Regions from separate parts of the Enterobacter sp. AC1 genome, predicted to be linked through region 3. Evidence: predicted binding sites of a transcription regulator. Region 3 holds the regulator's gene; each other region holds the start of a gene.
What was found. The regulator PurR, encoded in region 3, represses purine synthesis genes. The targets are predictions, from matches to a motif close to CANGCAAACGTTTGCNTG.
Positions count from the first base shown of each region.

Region 1 (7,864 bases), 860 kb from region 3:
CTTCGGTAGTTTTCGGACTCAAACCCTTTTACCTCGGTCTGTTTGATCACCTGACGCTGCCCGGTTGCCATATCCAGCTCAAACAGGGTGTCCGGCGTGGTCATGGACGAGTAGCCGTAGCGCAACCGCGACGATTCGGGCTCAGGGTTGAAGCCAATCCACGTCACATACGCCGGGTCGTCGAACGCAATCCCCACCACTTCCCGGGTCTTGCGGTTGATTTGCCGGATACTGGTCAATCCCCGCTGGCGCTCTTCCACCACTAGCCAGTCGGTAAACAGGGTGAACCCTTCCAGCATCACCTGATCCCGCGCGGGAATAAGCACCTCCCACTTGCGCTCATCGCGCACCTTGGTTTTATAAAGACCAAAGTTTTTGCCCTCGCGATTCGAGCGCAAGTAAAAGCTGTGCTGGAAGTGATCCAGACTGTACTCGTGATCTTTACGACGCGGCAGGAAGCAAAGCGGCTGGGCGTCAGGCAGTTCGGCGTCCAGCAACAGGACTTCAGACGTCGTCGCGCTGGCAAGGAAGATAATCACATAGTGGCGGGAAGAGGTTTTATGCAGGCTGACATAGAACGTTTCGTCTTTCTCTTCATAGACCAGCTCGTCGTCTGCGGAGTCCGTTCCCACGGTGTGTCGCCACACCTGGTAAGGCAGCAGCGTGGAGGCGTGCTTTTTAACGTAGTAAACCGTTTCGGAATCATTCGCCCAGACAAAATCCGGGGAGACGTTTTCCAGCATTTCCGGATACCAGTTACCCGTTTCGAGATTGCGAAAACGCAGGCCGTACTGGCGACGGGAGAGGTAATCCTCCGCCAGCGCCATCACCGCGTTATCCGGCGAAATGGACATGCCGCCCAGGGTATAAAACTCGCTGTGGGCGGCGCGCTGGTTAGCATCCAGCAGAATATCCCACTCGTCCCATTCGGCGCTTAACACCGACTGACGCTGGTAGATGGGATACTCATTGCCGGGCTCGTAAATATGGCGATAGCGATAGCCGTTTTTGGTCCAGGGCGCGGAGATATCGCGCTGGGGAATGCGCTGCACCATTTCATTCAGCAACTGATCCTGAAGCGTCTGCTGACTGGACATAACCTTGCGGCCATAGTCATTTTCCGCGTGCAGGTAGTCGAGCACCTCTGGCCGGGATCGTGAATCATCCCGTAGCCAGTAATAGTTGTCTATACGCGTATCGCCATGCGTGACGATCGCATAAGGAGTACGTCGGGCTTTCGGTGGCATAGCATCATTCTTTTAAGTTTTACACCCTATAAGGTTGGCAAAACCCGAGCATGATGCAAGCGAAACATGGCCGGGACGGCGATGGCTATCCCTGCAACGCCTGTTTTTGCTCCTTGATATCCCGCTCAATACCCTCGCGTACATCCTGCGGGATCTTCAGCGCGTCGCCGAGCGCGTTAAGGTAGCTCCGCTCCATAAAGTGATCGATATCAATGGCGGCGCAGCTGAGGAAATAAAGCTCAAGCGCCTCTTCCTCATTTTTTACACTTTGCGCAAGACGCTGCGGATCGAGCGGCTGTTCAATCGCGTGCGCCACCAGCGCTCTTCCCTTCTCTTCGACACCGGCTTCGTGCAGCTGCTGCTCAATCGCCGATCGCTCCTTATCGTCGATATGCCCGTCACTTTTCGCGGCAAAGACCAACGCAAGGATCAGCCGTTCGGTCCGCAGATCCAGCGGCGAGGTGTGCTCGCCGTAATGCGGCTCATCGCCGTGCGCGGTCCGTACCCTGTCCTTGTATTTATTCCACAGTACGGTGCCGGCGATGGCGCCACCGCCGGCCAGCAGCGCGCCTGTGCCGTATTTTGCCAGCAATTTTCGCGAGGATTTATTCGCGACCAGCAGGCCTGCCAGCCCGCCAAGCGCCCCGGGGACCAGCAGTTTACTGAGCCCCTGTTCGCCAGAGGTGGATGTTTTCTGCCCTAACAGGGATTGCAATTGATTTAACCAGCCAGACATGGTTTACCTCACTTAACGGTGAACATGCTCCACAGCGTAAGCGAGCAGGCGTCAGGAAATGTCTGGACGGGCTAAAGAAGCGCAAATTTCTGCCCGCGCCTTTAGCCCTGCACAAGACAGACGCAAACGTTTTCGTTTATACTGCGCGCAACTTTTTTAGGGGGATTGTTATGATTCGTTTAGGAACCGCGCTGCGACCTGCGGCGACGCGAGTGATGCTATTAGGGTCGGGCGAACTGGGGAAAGAGGTCGCCATTGAGTGTCAGCGCCTAGGCGTGGAAGTCATTGCCGTAGATCGTTACGCCGACGCACCCGCCATGCACGTCGCCCATCGTTCTTATGTGATTAATATGCTGGATGGCGATGCCCTTCGCGAGCTGATTACGCGCGAAAAACCGGATTTCGTTGTGCCGGAAATTGAAGCCATCGCCACCGATACGCTGATCGCCCTTGAACAGGAAGGCCAGCGCGTGGTGCCCTGTGCCAAAGCCGCAAAGCTGACCATGAACCGCGAAGGCATCCGTCGCCTCGCGGCGGAAGAGCTGGGATTGCCCACCTCGAGCTACCGCTTTGCTGGCGATAAGGCCGCGTTCCTGCAGGCCGTCGAGGAGATTGGCTACCCGTGCATCATTAAGCCGGTGATGAGCTCCTCCGGTAAAGGGCAGAGCTTCATTCGCGACAGCAGCACGCTGGACAAGGCGTGGGATTACGCCCAGCAGGGTGGCCGCGCCGGAGCCGGTCGCGTAATCGTCGAGGGCGTGGTGAAGTTTGATTTCGAGATCACACTGCTGACCGTCAGCGCCGTTGACGGCGTCCATTTCTGCGATCCGATTGGCCACCGTCAGGAAGATGGCGATTACCGCGAATCCTGGCAGCCGCAGCAGATGAGTGCCCTTGCGCTGGAACGTGCGCAGGAGATTGCCCGCAAGACCGTCCTGGCGCTGGACGGATACGGCCTGTTCGGCGTGGAGCTGTTTGTTTGCGGTGATGAGGTGATTTTCAGCGAAGTTTCCCCTCGCCCGCATGACACCGGCATGGTCACGCTCATTTCGCAGGATCTCTCCGAATTCGCCCTGCACGTGCGCGCGTTCCTCGGCCTGCCCGTCGGCGGGATCCGTCAGTACGGCCCGGCCGCCTCGGCGGTGATCCTGCCGCAGTTAACCAGCCAGAACGTCACGTTTGATAACGTCGACGCGGCGGTGGGCGCAGGGCTGCAGGTGCGTTTGTTTGGCAAGCCGGAAATCGATGGCTCCCGTCGTCTTGGCGTGGCATTAGCCACCGGGGATAACGTGGACGCCGCCGTGGCGAGAGCGAAAGCGGCCGCAGCAAACGTTAAGGTAGCAGGATAAAAAAACGGGCCGTAAGGCCCGTTTCTCATGCGGCGAATGACTTACTGCTTCGCGCCTTCAACCGCTTCACGAGCCAGTTTGGTGATACGATCCCAGTCGCCTGCTTCCAGCGCATCCGCCGGAACCAGCCATGAGCCGCCGATGCACAGCACGCTTTTCAGCGCCAGGTAGTCACGGTAGTTAGCAGGAGAGATACCGCCGGTCGGGCAGAAGCGCACCTGAGAGAATGGACCCGCAATCGCCTGCAGCGCTTTGGTGCCGCCGTTCGCTTCCGCCGGGAAGAATTTGAATTCTTTCAGACCGTAGTCCATCCCCAGCATCAGTTCAGAAACGGTGCTGATCCCTGGGATCAGCGGGATGGTGCCCTCGGTTGCCGCTTTCAGCAGCGGCTCGGTCAGGCCCGGGCTGATGGCAAACTGCGCGCCCGCTTCGGTCACGTCAGCCAGCTGTTTTGCGTTCGTAACGGTACCCGCACCAATGATGGCATCCGGCACTTCTTTGGCGATAGCGCGAATCGCGTCCATCGCGCAGGCGGTACGCAGGGTCACTTCCAGAACGCGAACGCCGCCCGCAACCAGCGCTTTCGCCATCGGTACAGCGTGTTCCAGCTTGTTTACCACGATAACCGGCACGACAGGGCCAGTGGTCAGGATTGCTTCTGCACTTGTTTTCCAGTTTTTCATCAGAGTCTTCTCTCGCCAGATCGTTAAAATCAAGTCGTCTTAAAACGTAATACAGGTTGCGCCCTGCTCAGCACCGGAGAGTTTCTCACGCAGCGCACCAAACATTTCGCGTCCAGTCCCCACGCGCGAGGCGCTCAGGTCAGGAATATGGGGCTGACGTGCCGCCAGCTCTGCGTCATTAACCAGCAGGGTTAACTCGCCTGTCTGACCGTTAACGCGGATCATGTCGCCGTCACGCACTTTCGCCAGCAGGCCGCCGTCGTATGCTTCCGGCGTCACGTGGATGGCTGAAGGCACTTTACCGGATGCGCCAGAGAGGCGTCCATCGGTTACCAGTGCAATTTTGAAACGGCGGTCCAATAATACACCAAGTGGTGGCATAAGTTTATGTAATTCTGGCATCCCGTTGGCTTTTGGCCCCTGATGACGCACCACCACCACGCAGTCCTTATCGAGAAGACCGGCATCAAAAGCGGGTAATACGTCATGCTGGCTTTCAAACACCACCGCCGGTGCTTCGATAATCTGGTTCTCTTCCGGTACGGCAGAGGTTTTCATCACCGCACGACCAAGGTTGCCGCTCAGGACTTTGGTGCCGCCGTGAGGAGAGAACGGTTTATCGATGGTGGCAATCACCTGCGCATCAAGAGAGACGCTCGCCCCATCGCGCCAGTCCAGCTCGCCGTTGTTCAGCCACGGCTCCTGGGTGTAGCGCTGCAGGCCAAAGCCCGCCACGGTGTTTACATCTTCATGCAGCAGGCCGCCCTTCAGCAGCTCGCGCATCAGCAGCGGTACGCCGCCTGCGGCCTGGAAGTGGTTAATATCCGCCGGGCCGTTCGGATAGAGGCGTGCCATCAGAGGCACCACGGAAGAGATTTCGGAGAAATCATCCCAGTTAATCAGAATGCCCGCCGCACGCGCCATGGCCACCAGGTGCATGGTGTGGTTAGTTGACCCCCCGGTTGCCAGCAGCGCCACGATACCGTTGACGATGACTTTTTCGTCGACCATTTTGCCCATCGGCATCCATTCGTTGCCGTTACCGGTCAGACGCGTGACCTGACGTGCCGCAGCCTCGGTCAGCGCCTTGCGCAGCGGTGCATCCGGCTGGATAAAGGACGAGCCCGGAAGCTGCATCCCCATAAACTCCACGACCATCTGGTTAGTGTTAGCCGTGCCGTAGAACGTACAGGTGCCCGGCGCATGGTAGGACGCTGCTTCCGCCTCCAGCAGCGCCTGGCGGTCTGCTTTCCCTTCCGCATACAGTTGGCGAATGCGGACTTTTTCTTTGTTCGGCAGGCCGCTTGCCATCGGGCCGGACGGCACAAAGATCGCAGGCAGATGGCCAAACGACAGCGCGGCCATCACCAGGCCCGGGACAATCTTGTCGCACACGCCGAGATACAGCGCGCCGTCAAACATGTTGTGTGACAGACCCACCGCCGCGGACATGGCAATCACTTCTCGGCTGAGCAGAGACAGCTCCATACCGTCCTGCCCCTGCGTCACGCCGTCGCACATGGCGGGTACGCCGCCCGCCACCTGGCCCACGGCATTCACGCTGTGCAGCGCTTTACGGATGATATCGGGATAAACCTCATATGGCTGGTGCGCGGAAAGCATATCGTTGTAGGAGGTAATGATGGCGATATTGTTACGCAACATGCTCTTTAATGAGGCTTTATCTTCAGGCTGGCAGGCGGCGAAACCGTGTGCCAGGTTACCGCAGGCCAGCTGCGAGCGATGTACGGTGTTGCTCTTTGCCTGTTCAATCCGGGCGAGGTAGGCCGAACGGGTCTCTTTCGAGCGCTCGATAATGCGCTGTGTTACGCGTAACAATGTCGGATTCATAAAAGCTCCTCTCATTTATCTGTCCGGGCTCGGGAGTTTACAAAGTCGCTGGCAGTTGTTAACAACGCTGAAACGCTTGCTGTCCGGAGCTCAGGGGCAAAATCACTTCCGGCAGTGTAATAAAAAAAGCTCCGCGGGTGAATCCACGCGGAGCTTAAAAGTTGAAAATTATGCCACTAGCTGTGTTAGATCATGTTACCGGTAAAATAACACTTTCGAACTAGAGGAGTATCTTACTCAAACTCGTTCCAGGAGCGGCCATCGCGGGTGATCATCGCCACCGACGCAACAGGTCCCCATGTGCCCGCCTGATACGGTTTTGGCGCATCCTGATCGGCCGCCCAGGCTTCGGTGATGGAGTCGACCCATTTCCACGCCTCTTCCACTTCATCGCGACGCACGAACAGCGCCTGAATGCCGCGCATGGTTTCCAGCAGCAGACGTTCGTAAGCATCGGCCAGGTGCGTCTGGTTGAAGGTTTCTGAGTAGCTCAGATCCAGCTTGGTGGTCTGCAGGTTGTGTTTATGATCCAGACCCGGCACTTTGTTCAGGATCTGGATATCCACCCCTTCGTCCGGCTGCAGACGAATGGTCAGTTTGTTCTGCGGCAGCTCCTGCCAGGACTCTTTGAACAGGTTCAGTTCCGGGTTTTTGAAGTAAACCACCACTTCGGAGCACTTGGCCGGCAGACGTTTACCGGTGCGCAGGTAGAATGGAACACCCGCCCAGCGCCAGTCGTCGATATCCACGCGGATCGCCACAAACGTCTCGGTGTTGCTGGCCTTGTTCGCGCCCTCTTCTTCCAGGTAGCCTGGCACTTTTTTGCCCTGCGCAAACCCGGCGGTGTACTGACCGCGAACGGTCTTCTCGCGCACGTTGGAGCGGTCGATGCGGCGCAGCGATTTCAGCACTTTTACTTTTGCATCGCGGATGCTGTCAGCCGTCAGGTCAGACGGTGGGGACATGGCGATCATGCACAGAATTTGCAGCAGGTGGTTCTGGATCATGTCGCGCATCTGGCCGGCCTGGTCAAAGTAACCCCAGCGGCCTTCAATGCCCACCTCTTCCGCCACGGTGATTTCCACGTGGTCGATGGTGCGGTTGTCCCAGTTATTCACAAACAGGGAGTTGGCAAAGCGCAGTGCCAGCAGGTTCAGTACCGTCTCTTTACCGAGGTAATGGTCAATACGGTAAACCTGGCACTCTTCAAAGAACTCGCCCACCTGGTCGTTGATTTCACGCGAGGTGGCCAGTGAGGTACCCAGCGGTTTTTCCATCACGACGCGAGCCGGTTTGGCGTTCAGTTTGGCTTCGCCCAGGCCTTTGCAGATGGCGCCGAAGGTGCTTGGCGGCATGGCGAAATAGTTAATGGTGACACGGTTTTTCTGATCCAGCATCGCGCCTAAGCGGGTAAACGCGCTGACGTCATTGACGTCCAGATTGCAGAAATCGAGGCGTCCACTCAGGGTATCCCACAAACTTTCATCAATTTTTTCTTTCATGAACGTTTCGAGCGCCTCGCGGACGACTTTAGTATAAGCGTCCTTATCCCAGTCGGCGCGCCCAACACCCAGGATACGGGTATCCGGGTGAATTTGGCCCGCTTTCTCCAGTTGATACAGGGAAGGCAGCAATTTTCGGCGTGCAAGATCGCCTTTCGCGCCGAAAATGACCAGGTCACATGCCTGGGCTGTTTGCGTTACCGCCATGTCATTCTCCTCAGTTGGATCACCTGGTGCTTCTGCCAGGTATCGTTGTAATTTTATTACAATGCACTGTACTGCTTTTACGTCATTCCCGAAACCATTAGCGCTTAACGTCGCGTGCGATACCGTGATTTTTCACCCGTTAGCGGGTTACGGTGGCGTAATGACGCAACAAGCGTCGATTCTTTGCGCAACAGGGTCACAGCAAAACCCGACACCGATCAAGTAATGAAAAAAAACAACAACATTATCTTGTCGATTGTTACCCTTTATGGAAGCCGCAAGGGTAATA
Region 1 covers NZ_JBNDIZ010000001.1:54,953-62,816, reverse strand. The annotation lists gene ptrB (oligopeptidase B) at 1-1,247, opposite strand, end outside; gene M2433_RS00285 (tellurite resistance TerB family protein) at 1,333-1,983, opposite strand; gene purT (formate-dependent phosphoribosylglycinamide formyltransferase) at 2,154-3,332, shown strand; gene kdgA (bifunctional 4-hydroxy-2-oxoglutarate aldolase/2-dehydro-3-deoxy-phosphogluconate aldolase) at 3,374-4,015, opposite strand; gene edd (phosphogluconate dehydratase) at 4,055-5,866, opposite strand; gene zwf (glucose-6-phosphate dehydrogenase) at 6,100-7,575, opposite strand.
Region 1: a site for PurR is predicted at 2,103-2,120, ahead of purT (formate-dependent phosphoribosylglycinamide formyltransferase). Genes of this name have one in related genera too.

Region 2 (7,864 bases), on a different contig from region 3:
CGTGTCGTTAACGGCAACGATTTCACCGCTTACCGGTGCGTAGATGTCGGATGCCGCTTTTACGGACTCCGCCACGGCGCAGTCGTCGCCTGCGCTGACGGTTGCGCCTACTTCAGGCAGGTCAACAAACACCATGTCGCCCAGCAGCTCCTGTGCGTGCTCGGTGATCCCTACGGTGTAAGTGCCGTCCGCCTCTTTGCGCAGCCACTCGTGTTCTTTGCTGTATTTCAGTTCTGCTGGCACATTGCTCATTGAAGTTCTCCTGATAAAAATGATTAGGCGACCGGCTTACCGGCGCGAACAAAAATCGGTTTGGTCACGTTGACCGGCATTTCACGGTTGCGGATTTGCACCACCGCCGTTTCGCCAATGCCTGCCGGCACGCGTGCCAGTGCAATACTGTAGCCCAGCGTCGGGGAGAAGGTTCCGCTGGTGATCACGCCTTCGCGGTGATTGCCGTCGGCATCGGTAAAACGTACAGGCAGTTCACCGCGCAGCACGCCCTTCTCAGTCATCACCAGGCCCACCAGCTGTTCAGTGCCTTTTTCGCGCTGCATCTCCAGCGCTTCACGGCCAATAAATTCACGGTCAGCCGGTTCCCACGCGATGGTCCAGCCCATATTGGCCGCCAGCGGTGAAACACCCTCATCCATCTCCTGACCGTAGAGGTTCATGCCCGCCTCCAGACGCAGCGTATCGCGCGCGCCAAGACCCGCAGGCTTCACGCCCGCTTCCACCAGCGCACGCCAGAAATCAGCAGCCTTCTCGTTTGGCATCGCAATTTCGTAGCCCGCTTCACCGGTATAGCCGGTGGTGGCGATGAACAGATCGCCCGCCTGCACCCCGAAGAACGGCTTCATGCCTTCTGTGGCTTTACGCTGCTCGTCGTTGAACAGAGACGCGGCTTTCGCCTGCGCGTTCGGCCCCTGCACGGCGATCAGCGACAGATCGTCACGGACGGTGATGTCGATGGCGTAAGGTTCGGCGTGTTGGGTGATCCAGGAGAGGTCTTTTTCGCGGGTGGCGGAGTTTACAACGAGGCGGAAGAAGTCTTCAGTGAAGTAATAGACGATGAGGTCGTCAATCACGCCGCCGGAGGCATTCAGCATGCCGGTATAGAGCGCTTTACCCGGCGTCTTCAGTTTGGCGACGTCGTTTGCCAGCAGATAGCGCAAAAACTCCCGGGTGCGGCTGCCGCGCAGATCGACAATTGTCATGTGGGACACGTCGAACATACCGGCATCGGTGCGCACCGCGTGGTGCTCATCAATCTGCGAGCCGTAGTGCAGCGGCATCATCCAGCCGTGGAAGTCCACCATGCGGGCGCCGCATAACACGTGTTGTTCGTACAAAGGAGTCTGTTGAGCCATCTTGTCCTCGTTGAAAAAATTCACCGTGAAACCCGGTATCGGCCCCGTTATCAGGCACCGACGCAAACGTTCTCTTTTACCTGAACTTACCACCGAAACCGGCGGTTAACCATAAGGTAAAACGGGTCATCACATTAGCTTATGACCAAAAAACGCTAAAAAGCCTACAGAGTTATTCACTGTAAAAATGCGATTAAACCCGCACAAAATTAACATCACGCTAACAGGATTTAGCACATGGTGATATTTCATGCGGAAAAATGGGCCGATTTTCCGTAGAGAGAAAAACGCGACATTAGATTATCTAATGCGAAAAAAGCAGTGAAATTAGATTATTTCAAACGAGGTAATTTCCCCGGCCTAGAGGCCGGGAAAATAAAGTGTGACGGGGGTCTAAATTAGCGTAGCCAGTCCGGCAGGTCGTTAAGACCCATTGCCTGGCGAAGCAGTTGGGGCTTAACACCCGGAAGGGTATCGGCAAGCTTGAGGCCGATGTCGCGCAGCAGTTTTTTTGCCGGATTGGCACCGGCAAACAGCTCGCGGAAGCCCTGCATACCCGCCAGCATCATCGCCGCGCTGTGCTTGCGGCTGCGTTCGTAGCGACGCAGATAGAGATGCTGACCGATGTCTTTCCCTTCGCGATGCAGGCGACGCAGTTCTTCCACCAGCTCCGCCGCGTCCATAAAGCCAAGGTTAACGCCCTGCCCGGCCAGCGGATGAATGGTGTGAGCCGCATCTCCCACCAGCGCAAGCCGGTGCGCCGCAAACTGGCGCGCGTAGCGGCCGGTTAACGGGAACACCTGCCGCTCGCTTTCGAGCGTGCACAAGCCAAGGCGGTTATCAAACGCCACGCACAGCGCCTGATTAAAGGCTTCTGGCGTCGCCTCCTGCATCAGCCGGGCTTTTTCCGGCACCAGCGACCAGACAATCGAGCACAGGTGCGGATCGGCAAGCGGCAGGAATGCCAGAATGCCGTCGTTGTGGAAAATCTGCCGCGCCACGCCGCCGTGCGGCTCTTCGGTGCGGATCGTCGCGACAAGCGCGTGATGACGATAATCCCAGTAAGTCAGCGGAATATCCGCCTTGTTGCGCAGCCAGGAGTTCGCGCCGTCAGCCCCCACCACCAGACGCGCGGTCAGCATGTCGCCGCTTTGCAGGCTGATAAACGCCTCGTTTTCGCCCCACGCCACCTGCTGGATCTGCGCAGGTGCCATCAGGGTGACATCGCTACAGGACTGCGCCTTTTGCCACAGCACATGATGAATTACGGCATTCTCGATAATATGGCCAAGGTGGCTATAGCCCATGCTTTCATCATCAAAAGCAATATGACCAAAGCTGTCTTTATCCCACACTTCCATGCCGTGATAGCAGCTGGCACGCTGCGCTATGATATCTGACCAGACGCCAAGGCGCGTCAGCAGCTTTTCGCTGGCTGCATTAATGGCCGAGACGCGCAGCTCCGGCGGCGCATCCTGGGCTACGGGCTGAGGCTGCTTTTGCTCCAGCACCGCCACGCGCAGGCCGCTGCCCTGTAAGCCACAGGCCAGCGCCAGTCCTACCATACCGCCGCCAACAATGGCGACATCAACATTTTGCACGGTGATAACTCCTTAACGCGCGACCCAACCAAGAGTCCGCTGCGCCAGCACGTCACGTGCCGGAATGAATAATTCCATCGCCATCAGCCCGAGGTTGCGGCCCGCAACCAGCGGCGCCCAGCGATTGGCAAACAGATGAACCAGGCCATCGGTGACGCCAATCGTCGCCTCTTTATCCGCCTGGCGGCGCTTCTGGTAATGGCTGAGCACCGGGTATGCGCCACAGTCTTTTTGCTCGCCCCACGCCTGAGAAAGCGTTTCCGCCAGACTCATCACGTCGCGTAACCCAAGGTTGAACCCCTGGCCCGCGATAGGGTGCAGCGTCTGCGCGGCATTACCGACAAGCGCCAGACGATGGGAGATGGACTGCGAGGAGGTGGTCAGCGAAAGCGGGTATACCGCCCGCTTGCCGGCATGGGTAATGCGCCCAAGCCGCCAGCCAAAGGCTCTTTGCAGTTCGGTACAAAAACGTTCGTCTGACCAGGTCTTGACCTCTTCAGCCCTATCCTCCGGGTGGCACCAGACCAGCGAGCAGCGCCCGTCCGACATCGGCAGCATCGCCAGCGGACCGTGCTGCGTAAAGCGCTCAAACGCCCGGCCGTTGTGTTCGGCTGCGGTAGAGACGTTCGCAATGACCGCCACCTGCCCGTAAGGCTGCTGACGCCACTCTACGCCACACTGGGCACCGAGCGCCGAGCGCGAGCCGTCCGCGGCAACCAGAAGCTGGCCGTCAAGCACGGTGCCGTTTTCCAGCGTCACGCTGACCGACGCTTCACTGCGGCTTACGCTTGCCACGCGCGCCGGACAATGCAGCGTGACCCCCGGCGCGTCCTGAAGCAGGCGGAACAGACGCAATCCTACGTCGTGTAGCTCAACGACCTGACCCAGGGCATCAATACGGTAATCCTGCGCGTCCAGCGTGACAAAGCCAGCATGGCCGCGATCGCTGACGTGAACGGTACCGATCGCGGTGGCACGGTCGGCTATCGCCTGCCAGATACCAATGCGCGAAAGCTGCTGGCACGTCCCCTGCGCCAGCGCAATGGCGCGGGCATCAAAACCGGGGTGGTTTGACGCCTCTGGCGCAACGGCTTCCACCAGGTGCACCGGCAGCTGGCCCTGCGTCAAATGCGAAATGGCCAGCGCCAGCGTGGCTCCGGTCATGCCGCCGCCCACGACGATCACGCTCATGCGCGCGCCGCTGCCATCAGCGCCTCGATATCATCAGCGCTTTTCACGACGCTCGCGGTCAGGTTTTCGTTACCGCTTTCGGTAATGACAATGTCGTCTTCAATACGGATGCCAATCCCGCGATACTCTTCAGGTACGTCGGCATCCGGGGCGATATACAGACCAGGCTCCACGGTTAACACCATGCCCGGCTCCAGCACGCGCGAGCGGTCGGTACCGTATGCCCCAACGTCATGCACGTCCAGCCCCAGCCAGTGGCTCAGGCCGTGCATAAAGTACGGTCGATGTGCATTTTCAGCAATCAGGGTGTCCACATCGCCTTTCAGGATACCGAGCCTGACCAGACCGGTAATCATGATGCGCACCACTTCGCCGGTCACTTCCTGCATGGAGGTACCCGGGCGGTACAACCTGAGCGCCGTTTCAAGCGATTCCAGGACGATGTCGTAAATCGCGCGCTGTGCCGGTGAGAATTTACCGTTTACCGGGAAGGTGCGGGTGATGTCCCCCGCATAGCCCTGATACTCACAGCCGGCATCGATGAGCACCAGATCGCCGTCGCGCAGCGCACTTTCGTTTTCGGTGTAGTGCAGAATGCAGCCGTTTTCCCCGCCGCCGACAATGGTGTTGTAGGAGGGGTAACGCGCGCCGTGGCGGTTAAATTCGTGGTGAATTTCACCTTCCAGCTGGTATTCAAACATGCCGGGACGGCACTTCTCCATGGCGCGAGTATGCGCGAGGGCGCTGATTTCGCCCGCACGGCGCATCACGTTCAGCTCTTCTTCAGACTTGAACAGGCGCATCTCATGCACCACCGGACGCCAGTCAGTGAGGGTTGCGGGCGCGGACAGGTTCTGCCGCGAGCCCTTGCGCAGCTTATCCAGCGCGGTGAAAACAATCTCATCGGCGTAGGCATATTCGCCCTGCGCGTGATAGAGCACGTCTAGGCCGTTAAGCAGTTGATAGAGCTGCTGGTTGATTTCGCTAAACGCCAGCGCGCGGTCAACGCCCAGCTTCGCCGGTGCGGCCTCCTGGCCCAGGCGGCGACCAAACCAGATTTCGGCGGTCAGATCGCGCACGCGGTTGAATATCACGCTGTGGTTGTGGGTGTCATTGCTCTTAATCAGCACCAGTACCGCTTCCGGCTCGTTAAAACCGGTGAAGTACCAGAAATCGCTGCTCTGGCGATAGGGATATTCGCTGTCGGCGCTGCGCGTCACTTCGGGCGCAGCAAAAATCAGCGCCGCGCTGCCCGGCTGCATTTTCGCCAGCAGCGCCTGACGGCGGCGCGAATACTCTTGACTCGAGATAACCATGACACCCTCCTGTGCGTTATTTTTCTTAATGTAAGGTTGGCTTGCGGACTTCCGGCGCGGTCGGCTGCGAGCGCGTAAAGTTGTCGTGGCACAGCAGAGCCGCCACGCGCACGTACTCGATAATCTCCTCGAGGGACATTTCCAGCTCTTCCTGGTCTTCGTCTTCATCGTAGCCAAGCTGGGCAATGTTGCGCAGATCGTCGATCGCTTCACCCGCTTCGCCGGTCACTTTATCCAGTTTAGGCTGCGTGACGCCCAGACCCAGCAGATAGTGGTTTACCCAACCCGCCAGCGCATCGGCGCGATCGAACACGCTGACGTCGTCGCCTTCAGGCAGATAAAGCTGAAAAAGAAAGCCATCGTCTTCCAGCGAATCGCTGATGGCGGCGTGCATTTTACGCAGCGCTTCCGCCAGCTCGTGACCAAACGCCAGCCCTTCATTCGTGAGGTCGTGGATCAGCGGCTGCCATGAGCTGTCGCTGTTTCCGCCACACAGCATGCCACTGATCAGACCGTGCATTTCGGCAGAGGTTAAACCGATTCCCTGCTGGTTCAGTAACTGGTTTAAATCCTTGTAACCAGGCATTTCGTTCTGTATAGACATGCGCATTCGTCATCATTGGGGGGATATTCATGATATGCTACCACTTTGGACCCTGGTGATACCAGAAAAGGGCTTGTATCTTCACATCAGGGTAGCTATAGTGTCGCCCCTTCGCAGCCCCCGGGGCAGTAAGCGAAGGCAGCGCAGTCAATCAGCAGGAAGGTGGCATGTCTGCACAACCCGTCGATCTCCAGATTTTTGGCCGTTCACTGCGAGTGAATTGTCCGCCTGAACAAAGGGATGCTTTGAATCAGGCAGCGGACGATTTGAATCAGCGGTTGCAAGATCTAAAAGAACGCACTAGAGTCACAAATACTGAGCAGCTGGTTTTCATCGCCGCGTTGAACATCAGCTATGAACTGACTCAGGAAAAAGCGAAGACCCGCGACTACGCGGCAAGCATGGAGCAACGCATTAAAATGCTCCAGCAGACCATTGAACAGGCATTGCTTGATCAAGGTCGCACTCCCGAAAGACCGGGACCAAAGTTTGAATAACACTTCTCAGTTGACTATGGTAGAGTAACTGTGAAGACAAAATTTCTCTGAGATGTTCGCAAGCGGGCCAGTCCCCTGAGCCGATATTTCATACCACAAGAATGTGGCGCTCCATGGTTGGTGAGCATGCTCGGTCCGTCCGAGAAGCCTTAAAACTATGACGACACATTCACCTTGAACCAAGGGTTCAAGGGTTACAGCCTGCGGCGGCATCTCGGAGATTCCCTCTCTTTTCTTCTACCGACTACCATGACTCAACTTCCTGAAGTTTCCGCTTCACGCCAGGACATCCGTCAGTTAATCCGTCAACGTCGCCGTGCGTTAACCTCCGATCAGCAAGCGCATTTTGCTCAGCAGGCTGCCGCCCGTATGATGGCGTATCCCCCTGTCGTTATGGCGCATACTGTTGCCCTGTTTCTCTCGTTTGACGGCGAACTGGATACCCAACCGCTCATCGAGCAGCTCTGGCGCGCGGGGAAGAAGGTTTATCTGCCGGTGCTGCATCCGTTCAGCGAAGGTAATCTGCTTTTCCTGCACTATCACCCGCACAGCGAGCTGGTGGTGAACCGTCTGAAAATCACCGAACCGAAACTCGACGTGCGCGACGTGCTCCCGCTGGCAGAGCTGGATGTGCTGGTCACGCCGCTGGTGGCGTTTGATGAGCAGGGTCAGCGCCTTGGAATGGGCGGCGGTTTTTACGACAGGACGCTGCAAAACTGGCAGCAGTACGGGCTACAGCCGGTGGGTTACGCGCATGATTGTCAGGGCGTGGAGGCATTGCCGGTGGAGAAATGGGATGTGCCGTTGCCGGCGGTGATCACTCCATCAACGTTGTGGGAGTGGTGAAACAGGCGTGCAGCCTGATGCCCTCACCCCAACCCTCTCCCACAGGGAGAGGGTGAAAACATAAAAAACGGTAACTATCGTTACCGTTTTGCATTTACCTCGCACGATCAGTACAGCAGGCGCGCGCGAATCGTCCCCGGAATGGCCTTCATGCTCTGCAGCGCTTTCTCGGCAACGTCTTCGTCCGCTTCGATATCAATAACCACGTAGCCCATCTGCGAGTTGGTTTGCAGATACTGCGCGGCAATGTTGACGCTCTGCTCGGCAAAGATCTGGTTGATGGCGGTCAGCACGCCCGGACGGTTTTCGTGAATGTGCAGCAGACGACGGCCGCCGTGCAGCGGCAGAGACACTTCAGGGAAGTTCACGGCAGAGAGCGTAGAACCGTTGTCGGAATATTTGCTCAGCTTACCCGCCACTTCCAGACCGATATTCTCCT
Region 2 covers NZ_JBNDIZ010000007.1:161,747-169,610, forward strand. The annotation lists gene gcvH (glycine cleavage system protein GcvH) at 1-252, opposite strand, end outside; gene gcvT (glycine cleavage system aminomethyltransferase GcvT) at 276-1,370, opposite strand; gene ubiI (FAD-dependent 2-octaprenylphenol hydroxylase) at 1,769-2,971, opposite strand; gene ubiH (2-octaprenyl-6-methoxyphenyl hydroxylase) at 2,984-4,162, opposite strand; gene pepP (Xaa-Pro aminopeptidase) at 4,159-5,472, opposite strand; gene M2433_RS18960 (YecA family protein) at 5,504-6,082, opposite strand; gene zapA (cell division protein ZapA) at 6,250-6,579, shown strand; RNA gene ssrS (6S RNA) at 6,621-6,804, shown strand; gene M2433_RS18975 (5-formyltetrahydrofolate cyclo-ligase) at 6,829-7,425, shown strand; gene serA (phosphoglycerate dehydrogenase) at 7,533-7,864, opposite strand, start outside.
Region 2: a site for PurR is predicted at 1,430-1,447, ahead of gcvT (glycine cleavage system aminomethyltransferase GcvT). Genes of this name have one in related genera too.

Region 3 (7,864 bases):
ACCACCGCACCGACCAGTACGGCGGCAGCGTCGAAAACCGTGCCCGCCTGGTGCTGGAAGTGGTTGACGCCGTTTGCCAGGAGTGGAGCCCGGACCGTATCGGCATCCGAGTATCCCCAATCGGTTCTTTCCAGAACGTTGACAATGGCCCGAATGAAGAAGCCGACGCGCTCTATCTGATTGAAGAGCTGGCGAAACGCGGTATTGCGTATCTGCACATGTCCGAGCCGGACTGGGCCGGCGGTAAGCCTTACACTGAAGCTTTCCGTCAGAAAGTGCGCGAACGCTTCCACGGCGTGATCATCGGTGCGGGGGCCTATACCCCTGAGAAAGCCGAAGATCTGATCAATAAAGGGCTGATTGATGCCGTCGCGTTTGGCCGCGACTACATTGCCAACCCGGATCTGGTTGCCCGTCTGCAGCAAAAAGCAGCACTGAACCCGCAGCGTCCGGAAAGCTTCTACGGCGGCGGAGCGGAAGGTTACACCGACTACCCTTCTCTGTAATCTCGCCATTGTTCATTGATAGCGGCGATACTTCGCCGCTATACTAAAACATCGTTTCTGTTCAAAAAAAACAGTCTGTTCCACAGGTTAATGAGGAAATTATGCGCCTACTTCACACCATGCTGCGCGTTGGCGATCTGCAACGTTCGATTGATTTCTACACTAACGTACTGGGTATGAAACTGCTGCGCACCAGCGAAAACCCGGAATACAAATACTCGCTGGCATTCGTGGGCTACGGCCCGGAAACGGATGAGGCGGTTATCGAACTGACCTACAACTGGGGCGTAGACAGCTACGAGCTGGGCACGGCATACGGCCATATCGCGCTGGAAGTGGACAACGCGGCTGAAGCGTGTGAACGCATTCGCAGCAACGGCGGTAACGTCACGCGCGAAGCAGGCCCGGTAAAAGGTGGCACCACCGTGATTGCGTTCGTGGAAGATCCGGACGGTTATAAAATCGAGCTGATTGAAGCCAAAGACGCCGGTCGCGGTCTGGGCAACTGATCTTTCAGGGCGCAACGTGCGCCCGTAGTTTTACTGCATCACCCGCCAAAATTTGCCATAATGCGCTCTGCTTTTTTCCCCATGTAAGAGACCCTGATGTCCGATAACGCTCAATTTAGCGGTCTGTGCGACCGTTTTCGTGGTTTTTATCCCGTTGTCATTGATGTAGAAACAGCCGGATTTAACGCTAAAACCGATGCGCTGCTCGAAATTGCCGCCATCACGCTGAAGATGGATGAACAGGGCTGGCTTACACCGGACACCACGCTACATTTCCACGTTGAACCTTTCGAAGGGGCAAACTTACAGCCGGAAGCACTGGCGTTTAACGGTATCGACCCGCACAACCCGCTGCGCGGTGCGGTCAGTGAATATGATGCGCTACACGCCATTTTTAAAATGGTGCGTAAAGGTATGAAAGAGAGCAACTGCAGCCGCGCCATCATGGTGGCCCACAACGCCACCTTCGATCACAGCTTTACCATGGCCGCCGCGGAGCGCGCGTCGCTCAAGCGAAACCCCTTCCATCCTTTTGTAACCTTCGACACCGCCGCACTGAGCGGCCTGGCGCTGGGACAGACGGTGTTATCAAAAGCCTGTATTACGGCTGGGATTGAGTTTGACGGCACGCAGGCCCACTCCGCTCTGTATGACACGGAGCGCACAGCAGAACTGTTCTGTGAGATCGTCAACCGCTGGAAGCGACTGGGCGGCTGGCCGCTGCCGATGGGCGACAGCGAAGAATAAAAAAAAGCGACCTCTTAAGGTCGCTTTTTTATTTCAGCAGAAAATTACTCTGCGTCCGGCTCTTCAGTTTTGTACTTAGCCGCCGTCTCTTTGATCAGCTGCTGCAGTTCGCCGCGCTGATACATTTCAATCAGGATATCGCAACCGCCAACCAGTTCACCGTCTACCCACAGCTGTGGGAAAGTCGGCCAGTTCGCGTACTTAGGCAGCTCAGCGCGGATGTCCGGGTTCTGCAGGATATCAACGTAAGCAAAACGCTCACCACAGGCGGACAGCGCCTGAACCGCTTGCGCGGAGAAGCCGCAGCTTGGCAGCTTCGGAGAACCTTTCATATACAGCAGAATCGGGTTTTCAGCGATCTGGCGCTGGATTTTTTCAATAGTGGTGCTCATGTCTTGCTTCCTTTAACTTCTGTTACGGCATTCGTCTGACATTGTAGCGGTTCAGACTGGCATCGGAAAATAACATTTTTGTCACGTTTATACATTCTACCCCGAGTCACGAAAAGTTGCATTGCAAATGGTGTTTAACCCTGCAGCAGCCAGGGTTTTGCTTAGGGAGTGGACAAATGTGCGACAGAACGATGAATTTTTTTGCACTTGCTAACGAAACACGATTGTAGATTGAAAAATGCTATTAACTTTCTGGGTTTTTATGGATTAGAATCGACGGGCTTTGTAAATCACACGCGGGTATTATTGATGACCTGCATTTATCAGGGGACTGCCCAGTGGCGCGGATAAATAAAATCTCGATCACGCTCTGTGCTTTACTGTTTACATCACTCATTTTCACGCCAGTGGCAAACGCCTCTCAGCAGGCGCGGCATTCTGCCGTACAAAAAAACCATCTGGTGAAAACCACAGAACGTAAGAAAAAAAACACCGCTAAGAACGACAAGAAAAAAACAGCTAAACAGACCGCTTCCAGCAAGACGAAAACAAAATCTTCCCGCACTGCCCACACCGCCAAAAGCAAAGCTTCGCAAACCGCCGCTAACCTCGTTACTGAAAAATGCATCACGCGTAAAGGCCACAAGGCGAAATGCACAAAGGTCACGAAAATAGCGGAAGTGCATAAAGTGCGCGTACAGAAAGCGCAGAAAACCGCGATGAACAAGCTGATGGGGCAGATTGGAAAACCTTATCACTGGGGTGGCAGTTCGCCACGTACCGGTTTTGACTGCAGCGGCCTCGTCTATTACGCCTATAAAGATCTGGTCAAGTTCCGCATTCCTCGCACCGCCAATGAGATGTACCACCTGCGCGATGCTTCCCCGGTTGACCGTGGAGAGCTGGAAAACGGCGATCTGGTGTTCTTCCGCACTCAGGGCCGCGGCACGGCTGACCATGTTGGCGTTTATGTCGGCAACGGAAAATTCATCCAGTCACCGCGTAGCGGCCAGGATATTCAGATCACCTCTCTCAGTGAAGACTACTGGGTACGTCACTACGTCGGCGCGCGTCGCGTGATGACGCCGAAAACCATTCGCTAATCCCTGCCCTGCCACGCCCGTGGCAGGGTAAGTTCCTCTTTTGCATACCCTTTCAATTTGCTATCCTGTCCCTGTTGTCTGTGTGGTTATTGACAACGCAAAATACAATAAGGAGAGAAGCAATGTCGTTCGAATTACCTGCACTACCGTATGCAAAAGACGCCCTGGCACCGCACATTTCTGCGGAAACCCTGGAATATCATTACGGCAAGCATCACCAGACGTACGTCACCAACCTGAACAACCTGATCAAGGGCACCGATTTCGAAGGCAAAACGCTGGAAGAGATCGTCCGCAGCTCAGAAGGAGGCGTATTTAACAACGCCGCTCAGGTGTGGAACCACACCTTCTACTGGCACTGCCTGGCACCGAATGCCGGTGGTGAGCCTGCCGGTGAACTGGCTGCCGCCATCAACGCCGCATTTGGCAGCTTCGCGGATTTCAAAGCGAAGTTCACCGATGCCGCGATCAAGAACTTCGGCTCTGGCTGGACGTGGCTGGTCGAAGAGGCTGATGGCAAACTGGCTATCGTTTCTACGTCTAACGCGGGCACCCCGCTGACCACCAGCGCTAAGCCGCTGATGACCGTAGACGTTTGGGAGCACGCTTATTACATTGATTACCGTAACGCGCGCCCGAACTACCTGGAGCACTTCTGGGCGCTGGTTAACTGGGACTTTGTGGCGAAGAACTTCGCCGCGTAAGAGACACGCAGAAGGGTTCGCCCTTCTGCGTTTTTGGTTTATTCAGCAGCGCAGGCTGCTTCTGGCTGTTTACGACCCGACATCATCACCAGCAGCAGGCCGAGCGCGGCAATGATTGCCCCCATCACCGGCACAAAGCTGTACCCCAGTCCCCCTGAAATCACGGCCCCACCGGCCGCCGCACCGAGCGCATTGCCCAGGTTAAAGGCACCAATATTGACCGAAGATGAAAGACCCGGCGCTTCATGCGCGACGCGCATCACGCGCATTTGCAGCGGTGGAACCACGGCAAAGGTCGCGGCACCCCAGACGACCATCGCAATGGCGGCCCCATACTCATTACGCGCCAGCCACGGAATGGCGATCATGATGACAATCAGCAGGGTTAAGAAGCCCTTCAGCGTCCCGCTCACGGAACGGTCGGCAAATTTCCCACCCAGATAGTTGCCAATCGAGAAGCCCACGCCAATCAGCACCAGCATTGCGGTAACAAAGAGAGGCGTCGCGTGGGTGATGTCATGCAATACCGGCGAAATGTAGGTGTAAAGGGTGAACATCGCCCCTGCCCCCAGGACGGTGGTGAGCAGCGCGGAGAGCACCTGCGGGCGCATCAGCACCGACAGCTCTCTGCGCACGTCAGGACGTTCCCCCGCGCTGCCTTTCGGCAAGGAGAAGAACAGCGCCACCATCGCAATCACGCCAAGCCCGGCGGTCGCCAGGAAGGACATACGCCAGCCGATCGCTTCACCCAGCCAGGTTGCCGCAGGCACCCCGCCAATGTTGGCAATCGTCAGGCCCATAAACATGGTTGCCACGGCGCTCGCCTGCTTGTGTTTTGACACCACGCTTGCCGCCACGACCGACCCCAGCCCAAAGAAGGCACCGTGGTTAAGGCTGGTCAGAATGCGAGACAGCATCAGCGTGGTGTAGTCCGGCGCGATGGCGGAAAGCACGTTGCCCAGGGTGAAAATCGCCATCAGGAAAATCAGCGCATTGCGGCGCGCGCGGTGCGAAAGCAGAAGCGTCATCAGCGGCGCGCCAACCATCACGCCGATGGCGTAGGCGCTGATTAACATGCCTGCAGCAGGGATCGAGACGTCCACGCCCCGGGCAATAACAGGCAGTAACCCCATCGGGGAGAATTCAGTGGTGCCAATCCCAAAAGCGCCAATCGCCAGGGCCAGCAGGGGAAAATTGATTTTCATGCGTCAACTCCGGATGCCGTGTCATGTGATGACACAGAACAAAGAAGCCGAAAGCATGACATTAATCACAAAAAATGAGAAGTTAACAAAATGGCAAAAGATTTTTGCATGAGAAGTAACAATTGGGGCGATCGGGAGGGAGAACGCTCTCCCTCCGCGTAAATCAGTGCAGCGCAGCCGTCAGACCGGCAGCCACAATCAGAGCCAGCACAATAACGGTGGTGAACAGCGAAAACTTCAGATCGGAACTCATCAATTTTTCTCCTTTTAATCCCCCCACGAAAAGTGAGCCTGCTCATTTTTGCACAGTTTACGTCAAAAATCTTCCTGGATTTAAACTGATAAACACTTTACCTCTTCCCCTTTTCATCAAGATAGGACAAAATTCCACGCTAAATTTATTAGCGTACCGGCCATTGACCCCCTCCTGACGTCCCGTGTCGTTTTCCCGGCGTGCCGCAACTCAACATTGCGAAATAAGGGTGAGAGAAGGCAAACGTTTACCTTCAAGTATTTCAGGAGTTTAGGATATGGTCTGGAGTGACATTTAATGGCAACAATTAAAGACGTAGCAAAACGCGCAAACGTTTCCACTACAACCGTATCACATGTAATTAACAAAACCCGCTTCGTGGCGGAAGAGACGCGCAATGCCGTCTGGGCCGCGATCAAAGAGCTGCACTATTCGCCAAGTGCGGTCGCGCGAAGCCTCAAGGTTAATCACACCAAATCCATTGGATTGCTGGCCACCAGCAGTGAAGCGGCCTATTTTGCCGAGATCATTGAAGCGGTAGAGAAAAACTGCTTCCAGAAAGGCTATACCCTGATTCTGGGCAACGCGTGGAACAGCATTGAAAAACAGCGCGCCTACCTGTCGATGATGGCGCAAAAGCGCGTTGATGGCCTGCTGGTGATGTGTTCCGAGTATCCGGAGTCCGTACTGTCCATGCTCGAAGAGTATCGCCATATTCCGATGGTGGTGATGGACTGGGGCGAAGCGCGCGCGGACTTCACCGATTCCGTTATCGATAACGCCTTTGAAGGCGGCTATATGGCCGGTCGCTACCTGATCGAACGCGGTCACCGCGAGATTGGCGTGATCCCGGGTCCGCTGGAACGCAACACCGGCGCGGGCCGTCTGGCCGGTTTCATGAAAGCGATGGAAGAAGCGCTGATCAACGTGCCGGAAAACTGGATCGTGCAGGGCGACTTTGAGCCAGAATCGGGCTACCGTGCAATGCAGCAGATTGTTTCCCAGCAGCATCGTCCGACCGCAGTGTTCTGCGGAGGCGACATCATGGCCATGGGCGCGCTCTGCGCCGCCGATGAGCTGGGTCTGCGCGTACCGCAGGATATTTCCGTGATCGGGTATGACAACGTGCGTAACGCGCGCTACTTTACGCCAGCGTTGACCACCATTCACCAGCCGAAAGATTCGCTGGGCGAAACGGCCTTCAACATGCTGATGGACAGGATCGTCAACAAGCGTGAAGAGTCGCAGTCCATCGAAGTTCACCCGCGCCTTATCGAACGCCGTTCCGTTGCGGATGGTCCGTTCCGCGACTACCGTCGTTAATCGCTCTACGGGGCCAGCTACGCTGGCTCCCGTAACCACTCCCGGTTCAGCGTTTCGCTGTCTCCCAGATAATCCAAAAGCCAGGCCATGGCGGGCGAGACGTCATTTTGCTGCCAGGTGAGGCAGCAGGCCGCATCCGGGAAGGGATTCTCCAGCGTCAGTTCAACCCATTCTCCGGTATCGATCCTTGGGCGCGCAAAGTGCACGGGCACCATCGCGACGCACAGCCCGGCGCTGAGGCACGTCGCCGACGATTCCCAGTCAGGGGCCACCACCCGGCGCTGGTTATCCAGAAGCCAGGTGATACGCTTGGGCAATGAACGGGAGGTATCTTCCAGCACCAGCGACGGCCAGTTGCGTAGCGTATCGTCGCTCAACGGCCCTTCCATTGCCGCCAGCGGATGATCGCGAGCCACCACGCACTTCCAGCTCAGCATGCCCATATCGCGAAAGGCGTAACGCCCCCCGACCGGGATCGCCTGCGTTGCCCCAATCGCCATCTCTGCCCTGCCATCGGCCAGCGCATCCCAGACGCCGTTGAACACCTCCTGCGAGACCCGCAATTCGACGTCAGAAAAATGACGGTAGAAATCCACGATCATTTGCCGGGTGCGTTCCGGCTTAACGATGTTATCCACCGCGATGGAAAGATGTCCCCGCCAGCCGTTGGCAATCTGCTGACACTGCTCGCGGGTGATCTGCATTTTTTTGATAACAGAACGCCCTTCCTTCAAAAACCACGCGCCGGCGGGCGTTAATTCCACATCACGATGGCGCCGTTCAAACAGCGGAACCGCCAGCCACTCTTCGAGCTGACGCACGGTGTAGCTGATAGCCGAAGGGACGCGGTGCAACTCCTGCGCCGCACCGCTAAAGCTGCCGTTACGCGCGACAGCATCGACCACTTCAAGAGAATAATCTGACCACATTTTCTGCCTGCAAAATTTTTGAATGCACCCGCCAAATATTAGCGTTTCACAAGCGGCTTTGCACTCCCTACACTCAGCGCCAACGTACACCTGCCTCCTTAAGGAGAATAAAATAATGCAACCCAGGAAAGGTTTTTTAGTCTGGCTCGGCGGCTTAAGCGTGCTGGGCTTTTTGGCCACCGATATGTACCTG
Region 3 covers NZ_JBNDIZ010000001.1:911,809-919,672, forward strand. The annotation lists gene M2433_RS04330 (alkene reductase) at 1-506, shown strand, start outside; gene gloA (lactoylglutathione lyase) at 608-1,015, shown strand; gene rnt (ribonuclease T) at 1,112-1,762, shown strand; gene grxD (monothiol glutaredoxin 4) at 1,807-2,154, opposite strand; gene M2433_RS04350 (C40 family peptidase) at 2,493-3,257, shown strand; gene sodB (superoxide dismutase [Fe]) at 3,380-3,961, shown strand; gene M2433_RS04360 (MFS transporter) at 4,000-5,166, opposite strand; gene M2433_RS04365 (YnhF family membrane protein) at 5,330-5,419, opposite strand; gene purR (HTH-type transcriptional repressor PurR) at 5,717-6,742, shown strand; gene punR (DNA-binding transcriptional activator PunR) at 6,760-7,671, opposite strand; gene punC (purine nucleoside transporter PunC) at 7,787-7,864, shown strand, end outside.

Region 4 (7,864 bases), on a different contig from region 3:
TTTTTGCATTACAGCACTTTATGCGGGCCGAAGCATTCGTAATGAATGTTGTCCTTGTCCACACCCAGGTCTACCAGCTGCTTCGCGGCATACTGCATAAACGCCACCGGCCCACAGACGTAAAACTGCATGTCCGGTGCGCTAAACGCCCCTTCATGCTGGCTTAAATTCATCAGACCTTCGCTGTCGAAGCGTGAGGCCTGGCGGTCTGCGTCCGTCGGCAGGCGATACCAAGTATGCGCGGTGAAGCGCGGCAGGGACGCCCCGAGCGTTTTCACTTCATCCGCAAAGGCGTGAACGTCGCCGTTCTCTGCGGCGTGGAACCAGTTTACCTGCGCGTCGTGGTTTGCATTTGCCAGCGTATCGAGCATCGCCAGCATTGGCGTTTGACCAACACCCGCAGAGATCAGCGTCACTGGCGTATTGCCGTCAACGGCCATAAAGAAATCACCCGCAGGCGCGGCCAGATGAACCACGTCGCCCACGCTGGCTTCGTTGTGCAGCCAGGTTGAAACCTGACCGCCATCTTCGCGTTTCACCGCAATGCGGTAGCCTTTGCCGTTTGGCTTTCGGGTAAGAGAATATTGGCGGATCTCCTGGTGCGGGAAGCCTTCAGGCTTCAGCCACACGCCCAGATACTGGCCCGGTTGATATTCGGCAACAGGTTTACCGTCCACCGGCTCAAATTCAAAGCTGGTAATCAATGCACTGCGTGGGGTTTTCTCGACGATGCGGAACGCGCGCGTGCCTTCCCAGCCACCTTTCTTGCCGGCGTTTTCGCTGTAGATCTGTGCTTCACGGTTGATAAATACGTTTGCCAGCACGCCGTAGGCTTTGCCCCACGCGTCCAGAACCTCCTGACCCGGGCTAAACATTTCGTCCAGCGTTGCCAGCAGGTGAGCGCCCACAATGTTGTACTGCTCGGGTTTGATCTGGAAGCTGGTATGTTTCTGCGCAATTTTCTCCACCGCAGGCAGCAGCGCTGCCAGGTTCTCAATATTGCTGGCGTAGGCCGCGATAGCATTGAACAGGGCTTCGCGCTGATCGCCGTTACGCTGGTTGCTCATGTTGAAAATCTCTTTGAGCTCCGGGTTGTGCGTGAACATGCGATCGTAGAAATGGGCGGTGAGTTTAGGACCGGTTTCCACCAGCAGGGGAATAGTGGCTTTAACGGTAGCGATGGTTTGAGCGTCGAGCATAGCAGCTTCCTTACGATGTGATCTTAATGATGTATTTTATATGCATCTTATAAAAAATAACCCTGCTTTGTAAATGGATCTTTGCAAGATGAAAAATGTGCATCACAAACCTGAAAAGAAATCCGCTGAAATGGGCGAGGGCTTTATTCCTCAAACCCTTGCGTGGCGCGAAGGAAAACGTTTGCGTAAAATCGTTTGTCAAGACCTGTTATCACAGAACTAATCAGTTATACTGTTGCCCGTCGTCCAACAGGACTGCCTTTTCAGGCCAAAATTTACTTGTTAGCTGAGTCAGGAGATGCGGATGTTAAAGCGTGAAATGAACATTGCCGATTATGATGCCGAACTGTGGCAGGCTATGGAGCAGGAAAAAGTACGTCAGGAAGAGCACATCGAACTGATCGCCTCCGAAAACTACACCAGCCCGCGCGTTATGCAGGCGCAGGGTTCTCAGCTGACCAACAAATATGCTGAAGGTTACCCGGGCAAACGCTACTACGGCGGTTGCGAGTACGTTGATATCGTTGAGCAGCTGGCTATCGACCGTGCGAAAGAACTCTTTGGCGCTGACTATGCGAACGTCCAGCCGCACTCTGGCTCTCAGGCTAACTTCGCGGTCTACACCGCGCTGCTGCAGCCGGGCGATACCGTTCTGGGTATGAACCTGGCGCAGGGCGGCCACCTGACTCACGGCTCCCCGGTTAACTTCTCCGGCAAACTGTACAACATCATCCCTTACGGTATTGATGAGTCCGGTAAAATTGACTACGAAGACATGGCTAAGCAGGCCAAAGAGCACAAGCCGAAGATGATCATCGGTGGTTTCTCTGCTTATTCCGGTATCGTGGACTGGGCAAAAATGCGTGAAATCGCAGACAGCATCGGCGCTTACCTGTTCGTCGACATGGCGCACGTTGCCGGTCTGATTGCCGCAGGCGTTTACCCGAACCCGGTTCCACACGCTCACGTTGTGACCACCACCACCCACAAAACCCTGGCGGGACCACGCGGTGGCCTGATCCTGGCGAAAGGCGGTGACGAAGAGCTGTACAAAAAACTGAACTCCGCCGTGTTCCCAAGCGCGCAGGGCGGCCCGCTGATGCACGTTATCGCGGCAAAAGCGGTAGCACTGAAAGAAGCGATGGAGCCAGAGTTCAAGGTTTACCAGCAGCAGGTTGCCAAAAACGCCAAAGCGATGGTGGAAGTGTTCCTGAACCGTGGCTACAAAGTGGTGTCCGGCGGCACTGAAAACCACCTGTTCCTGCTGGATCTGGTTGATAAGAACCTGACCGGTAAAGAAGCTGACGCTGCCCTGGGCCGCGCCAACATCACCGTGAACAAAAACAGCGTGCCAAACGATCCGAAGAGCCCGTTCGTGACCTCCGGTATCCGTATCGGTTCTCCGGCCGTGACTCGCCGCGGCTTTAAAGAAGCGGAAGTGAAAGAGTTGGCTGGCTGGATGTGTGACGTTCTGGACAATATTAATGACGAAGCGGTTATCGAGCGCGTTAAAGGTAAAGTTCTGGATATCTGCGCACGCTTCCCGGTTTACGCGTAATTCCTCTGCTGTACAGAAATATAAAAAGGCCGCACTTGCGGCCTTTTTTTATGGCTTAACGCCTGTCCAGGGAGATGGCGCCGGGGCCCACTATTGCCAGTAAAATAAAGGCACCCGCAATACTGATATTCTTGTAGAAGTTGATCATATTCGGTACGACCGCATCACCGGTCATATCCCAGTAGTGATGACCAATTACCGCGGTGCCCAGCGTGTAGAACACAAACAGTACCGCGAGAGGACGGGTGAAAAAGCCCAGTACGATCAGGATGGCGGCAGGCACTTCCATCACTACCGCAATAATGGCCGCCAGCACGGGCATCGGCGTGCCCAGCGACGTCATATATTGTACGGTGCCGCTAAACCCCGTCAGTTTTGGATAACCAAAAATAATAAACAGCACGACAAGCGCGATGCGGCCGATCAACAGCAGCAGGTGACGCGACTGACCAAAATCGAGATAACGAAGTGAGTTCATGGCAGAAATACCTCTGCAAGTGGAGTAATTTAAACGTAATACACATTTCCATTCCCTGCCATAAGCCAGACGACTGCACAACATGTTAATTTTTCGTTAATTTATAGCAGGCTATCGACTTGCTTAATTTTTATATTCTCGCCAGACTATGGCCTCGATTTCGGGAGGGATTCATGGTCTTGCATTCCACGCGCTGGCTGGCGCTCAGTTATTTCACCTATTTCTTTAGCTACGGTATTTTTCTGCCTTTCTGGAGCGTCTGGCTCAAGGGTATCGGCCTGACTCCTGAGACCATCGGTGTCCTTTTGGGGGCCGGGCTGGTGGCGCGTTTCCTCGGCAGCCTGCTGATTGCCCCGCGCGTGAGCGATCCCTCCTTACTGATCAAGGCTGTGCGCATTCTTGCGCTGCTGACGCTGGTCTTTGTGGCCTGCTTCTGGGTCAGTCACCAGTTTGCCTGGCTAATGGTGGTGATGGTTGGCTTTAACCTCTTCTTCTCACCGCTAGTGCCGCTGACGGATGCCCTGGCGAACACCTGGCAAAAGCAGATCACCATGGACTACGGTCGTGTGCGCCTGTGGGGATCCATTGCGTTTGTGATTGGCTCTGCGCTGGTGGGCAAACTGGTCAGCCTTTACGATTACCGCGCCATTCTTGCCCTGTTGAGCATCGGTATTGCCTCTATGCTGCTGGGCATGCTGCTGCGGCCGTCGATAATGCCGCAAGGGGAAAGCCGTCATCAGGAGAGCGCAGGCTGGCCTGCCTGGCGAAGCCTGGTTACACAAAGCTGGCGTTTTCTGGCCTGTGTTTGTCTGCTTCAGGGGGCACACGCGGCGTACTATGGGTTCAGCGCCATCTACTGGCAGGGGGCGGGATATTCTGCTTCTGCCGTTGGCTACCTGTGGTCCCTGGGCGTGGTGGCCGAAGTGGTTATATTCGCGCTGAGCAAAAAGCTGTTCCGTCGCTTTGGCGCGCGTGACCTGCTGCTCCTTTCCGCCGTGTGCGGCGTGGCGCGCTGGGGCATCATGGGCTGGACGACCGATCTGCCGTGGCTGATCGTGGCGCAAATTCTTCACTGCGGCACGTTTACCGTGTGTCATCTGGCGGCGATGCGCTATATCGCTGCGCGCGAAGGCGGGGACGTTATTCGTCTGCAGGCGGTGTATTCGGCAGTTGCGATGGGAGGCAGTATTGCGATCATGACGGTCTTTGCGGGGTTCCTCTATCAGCACCTGGGGCATGGCGTCTTCTGGGTGATGGCGCTAGTCGCCTTACCCGCAATCGTTGTGCGCCCTAAAGTGGCCGCTCGCGCATCGCTATGATTCCAGCATGGCGCGAATATGTTCTTGCTGCTGCGCGTTCAGTGTCTCAACGGCGTGAATCAACGGCGGCGAGAACAGCGGCAGGGCAGTAGGGTAGGGGGTGATAACCAGCGCGGCCTCGCGCGGTGCCCCCTCTTTCTGGAAAGCCTGCAGCGTCAGGTAGCGAATGTTGAGCGGCAGCAGCGTCAGCTCGCGAAGCTGCTGTTCAATCAGATCCTCACTGGCTTTATCGTCTCCCGTCAGCAGGATCACCTGCTTTTCGTGCAGATCGGTCTCCTGCATCAGCCAGGCGCCGAAAATCACCGCGACAAGGCTCATCTCCTCATCGGAAAAGCGCAGCCCAAACTCCGCTTCCAGCTCAAACAATGCTTCCTTCGTGGTGCGTAACAGCCGGGGATAGAGACGATGGATCTCCTCCGGCAGGCTATTGTCGATGCCGATCTCAAACAGCGAGCGGTCCAACGCCTGAGCAAGATGGATATAGAGCTGATCGGTCAGCCCTTGCTCATCGCTGAAGTTCATCCCGGTCTGCGAGCGAAAACGCGCCACCATGCGCACGATGGCCCGGCGCAAGCGTTGGTCCTGCTGGTGTTTATCGAGCACCGGATCGGGCGTGCGGAGCATCATAAACAGCAGCGCCAGAAACAGCTGTTCATCCCCGTGAGCACCCTGCGGGACGCGCCGTTTCCAGTGGCGCACAATCTCCTGCGCCGTAAAATACTCCCCTCTTGACTGAGTCCAGCTGCGCTGAGTGTGGGAAAACTGCGGGGTATTCCCCATCTGGTGCTGAATAAGACAGTATTGCAGATAGAGCTGTAAAAACTGGACGTCGCGGCATTCAAACTGGCGCTGGAGCTTGCGCGAACAAAAGTTGATCAGCGCCCGCAGGTTCGCATCGTCGTAAAGCGGCCGTGCGATGCCGTGCTGTTTAAGCGCGGTTTTTAATGCGGGAGTAAACTGGAGTGAGACGAACTGCGGGCACAGCCGCAGCGCCCGGCGCAGCCAGTGCAGCAGGCATAAACGCTGATTCAGGGCGGTGCCTTCAATCCGGTAGCTGCCGTCGAGGTGCGTGACGATATCAAGCCGATGATAGCGCTGGATTTCATCGCGCGTCTCGGCTATATCTTGCCGTGCCATCGCGTCGTCCACGCCGTTGGCAGCGATTATGCTCTGTGCGGTGACGGCAGCATCGGGCAGGTAAAGCATTAAAAGCACCTGGCAGCGGCGCTGCGAACTGGAAAGCACAGATGGAATTTCAAGCGTCGTCATCATCTGTCGGGTATCCAGTGTGAATGTTTGATAAGAATAGCTAAAGGATGGGCGCTGAAAAGCGCGCCGGCAGGCCTTTCATTCAGGATTGCTGGGGAACATCACAGAATTTTTGACGTGAGGAATTGATGCAAACAGTTAAACAAAGCGCGATGGCGTTATTTTTGGCGGTTATCACCTTTGCCGTCAGCGCACATCCTCACAGTTTTATTGGCCTCAAAACCGAGCTGGTCACCGACGGCACGCAGCTGAGCGGCCTGAAAATGCGCTGGACGATGGATGAAATCACCTCGGCGGATCTGCTCTATGATGCGGGAAACGCAAAGCCTGGCGATGAGATCTGGAAAAAACTGGCGGCAGAAGTGATGGCCAACGTGCTCGGTCAGCACTATTTCACCGAGTTCTGGCATAACGGACAAAAGGTCAAATTTCTTAACCGGCCCACGGAATACGGTATGACGCGAGACGGGCATCAGGCGGTGCTGACATTTATTCTCCCGCTGGCACATCCTCAGCCGCTGGCAGGGCAAAAGTATCGTTTCTCCACCTTTGACCCCACCTACTATGTCGATATGAGCTACGCCGAGGACAGCGACGTGCAGCTTCCGGCATCGCTACAAAAGAAATGCAAGCTTACCGTCCACACGCCAAAGCCCAGCGAAGAGACGCTGAACTTTGCGGTCTCTCTCGATAAGGAAGATGCACCGCCTGAGGACATGGAGTTGGGTAAACAGTTTGCGCAGGAGGTAACGCTACAATGTCAGTGATCGCTTCACCAGTTCGAAAACCGCGCCGCTGGCTGCACCTCTGGCCGCTGGCGCTCTTTTTGCTGTTCGCGGTTTGCGGCGTGCTATGGCTGTGGCAAGCCTGGCCGCAGGTGATGATGAAAAGCATCATCTGGCAGCGTGAGGTCAACCAGCAGATGAGCGGGCTGCTGAAGGCGGTGGCGGAGAACCCGACAAAAGCGGGCGGTTCCCTGCTGGCGTTCAGTTTTATCTATGGCGTTCTGCACGCGCTGGGGCCGGGACACGGCAAAATCGTCATCACTACCTGGCTTGCCACTCACCCGTCAAAGCTGAAATCGAGTATCGGCCTGACGCTGGCCTCTTCGCTGCTTCAGGGGGGCGTGGCGATTGCGCTGGTTGTTGTTGTGCTGTCACTTTTGCAGCTTCCCGCGCGCCAGCTGCACATGAGCAGCTTCTGGCTGGAGAAGGGAAGTTACGCGCTGGTAGGCGTGCTGGGGCTGATTCTCTGCTGGCGGGCGCTTAAAAAGCTGCGCATGCTGCTGCAAAAGCCGAAATTCAAGACCTTTACGCCGCACCACGTGCATGATGAAAAATGCGGCTGCGGGCATCAGCATCTGCCCACGCAGGAACAATTACAGAACGGCGACGACTGGCGCGCGCGGCTGATGATTGTTCTCTCGATGGGGATGCGCCCGTGCTCGGGGGCGATCATGGTGCTGCTGTTCAGTAAGGTAATCGGCGTGTTTGGCTGGGGAATGTTGTCCGCGCTGGCGATGGCGGCAGGAACGTCTCTCACCATTTCGTCTTTAGCGCTGCTGGTACACAGCTTTCGTCAGCTGGCGGTTAAACTCAGCGGCAATAAAACGCCGGTGCTATGGCGGCAGGTTGGCTGGACAACGCTCGCGCTGGCGGGCGGCGTGATTCTGCTGGTGGCGGCGGTGACGATGTGGATGAGCGCGGTGCCGGTGGGGAGGGGATTGCGGTCGTTTTAGTGGGGATCCCCTCTCCCACAGGGAGAGGGGATGACCGGGATTAACGCTTCAGCGCATCACTCAGTTCATCACGCATGTTTGCCAGCATGGCTTTAACAACGCGTGGGTTACCCGCAACGATGTTGCCGGTAGACATGTAGTTATGGCCGCCGGTGAAATCGCATACGATCGCACCTGCTTCACGTGCGATCAGCTCGCCCGCTGCAAAATCCCACGGCTTCAGTGACAGCTCGAAGTAACCATCAACGCGGCCGGTCGCAACGTAGGCCAGATCCAGCGCAGCAGAACCGGTGCGGCGGAAGT
Region 4 covers NZ_JBNDIZ010000003.1:683,059-690,922, reverse strand. The annotation lists gene hmpA (NO-inducible flavohemoprotein) at 9-1,199, opposite strand; gene glyA (serine hydroxymethyltransferase) at 1,504-2,757, shown strand; gene M2433_RS12945 (DoxX family protein) at 2,813-3,235, opposite strand; gene M2433_RS12940 (3-phenylpropionate MFS transporter) at 3,409-4,554, shown strand; gene csiE (stationary phase inducible protein CsiE) at 4,549-5,826, opposite strand; gene M2433_RS12930 (DUF1007 family protein) at 5,952-6,590, shown strand; gene M2433_RS12925 (nickel/cobalt transporter) at 6,581-7,561, shown strand; gene suhB (inositol-1-monophosphatase) at 7,602-7,864, opposite strand, start outside.
Region 4: a site for PurR is predicted at 1,370-1,387, ahead of glyA (serine hydroxymethyltransferase). Genes of this name have one in related genera too.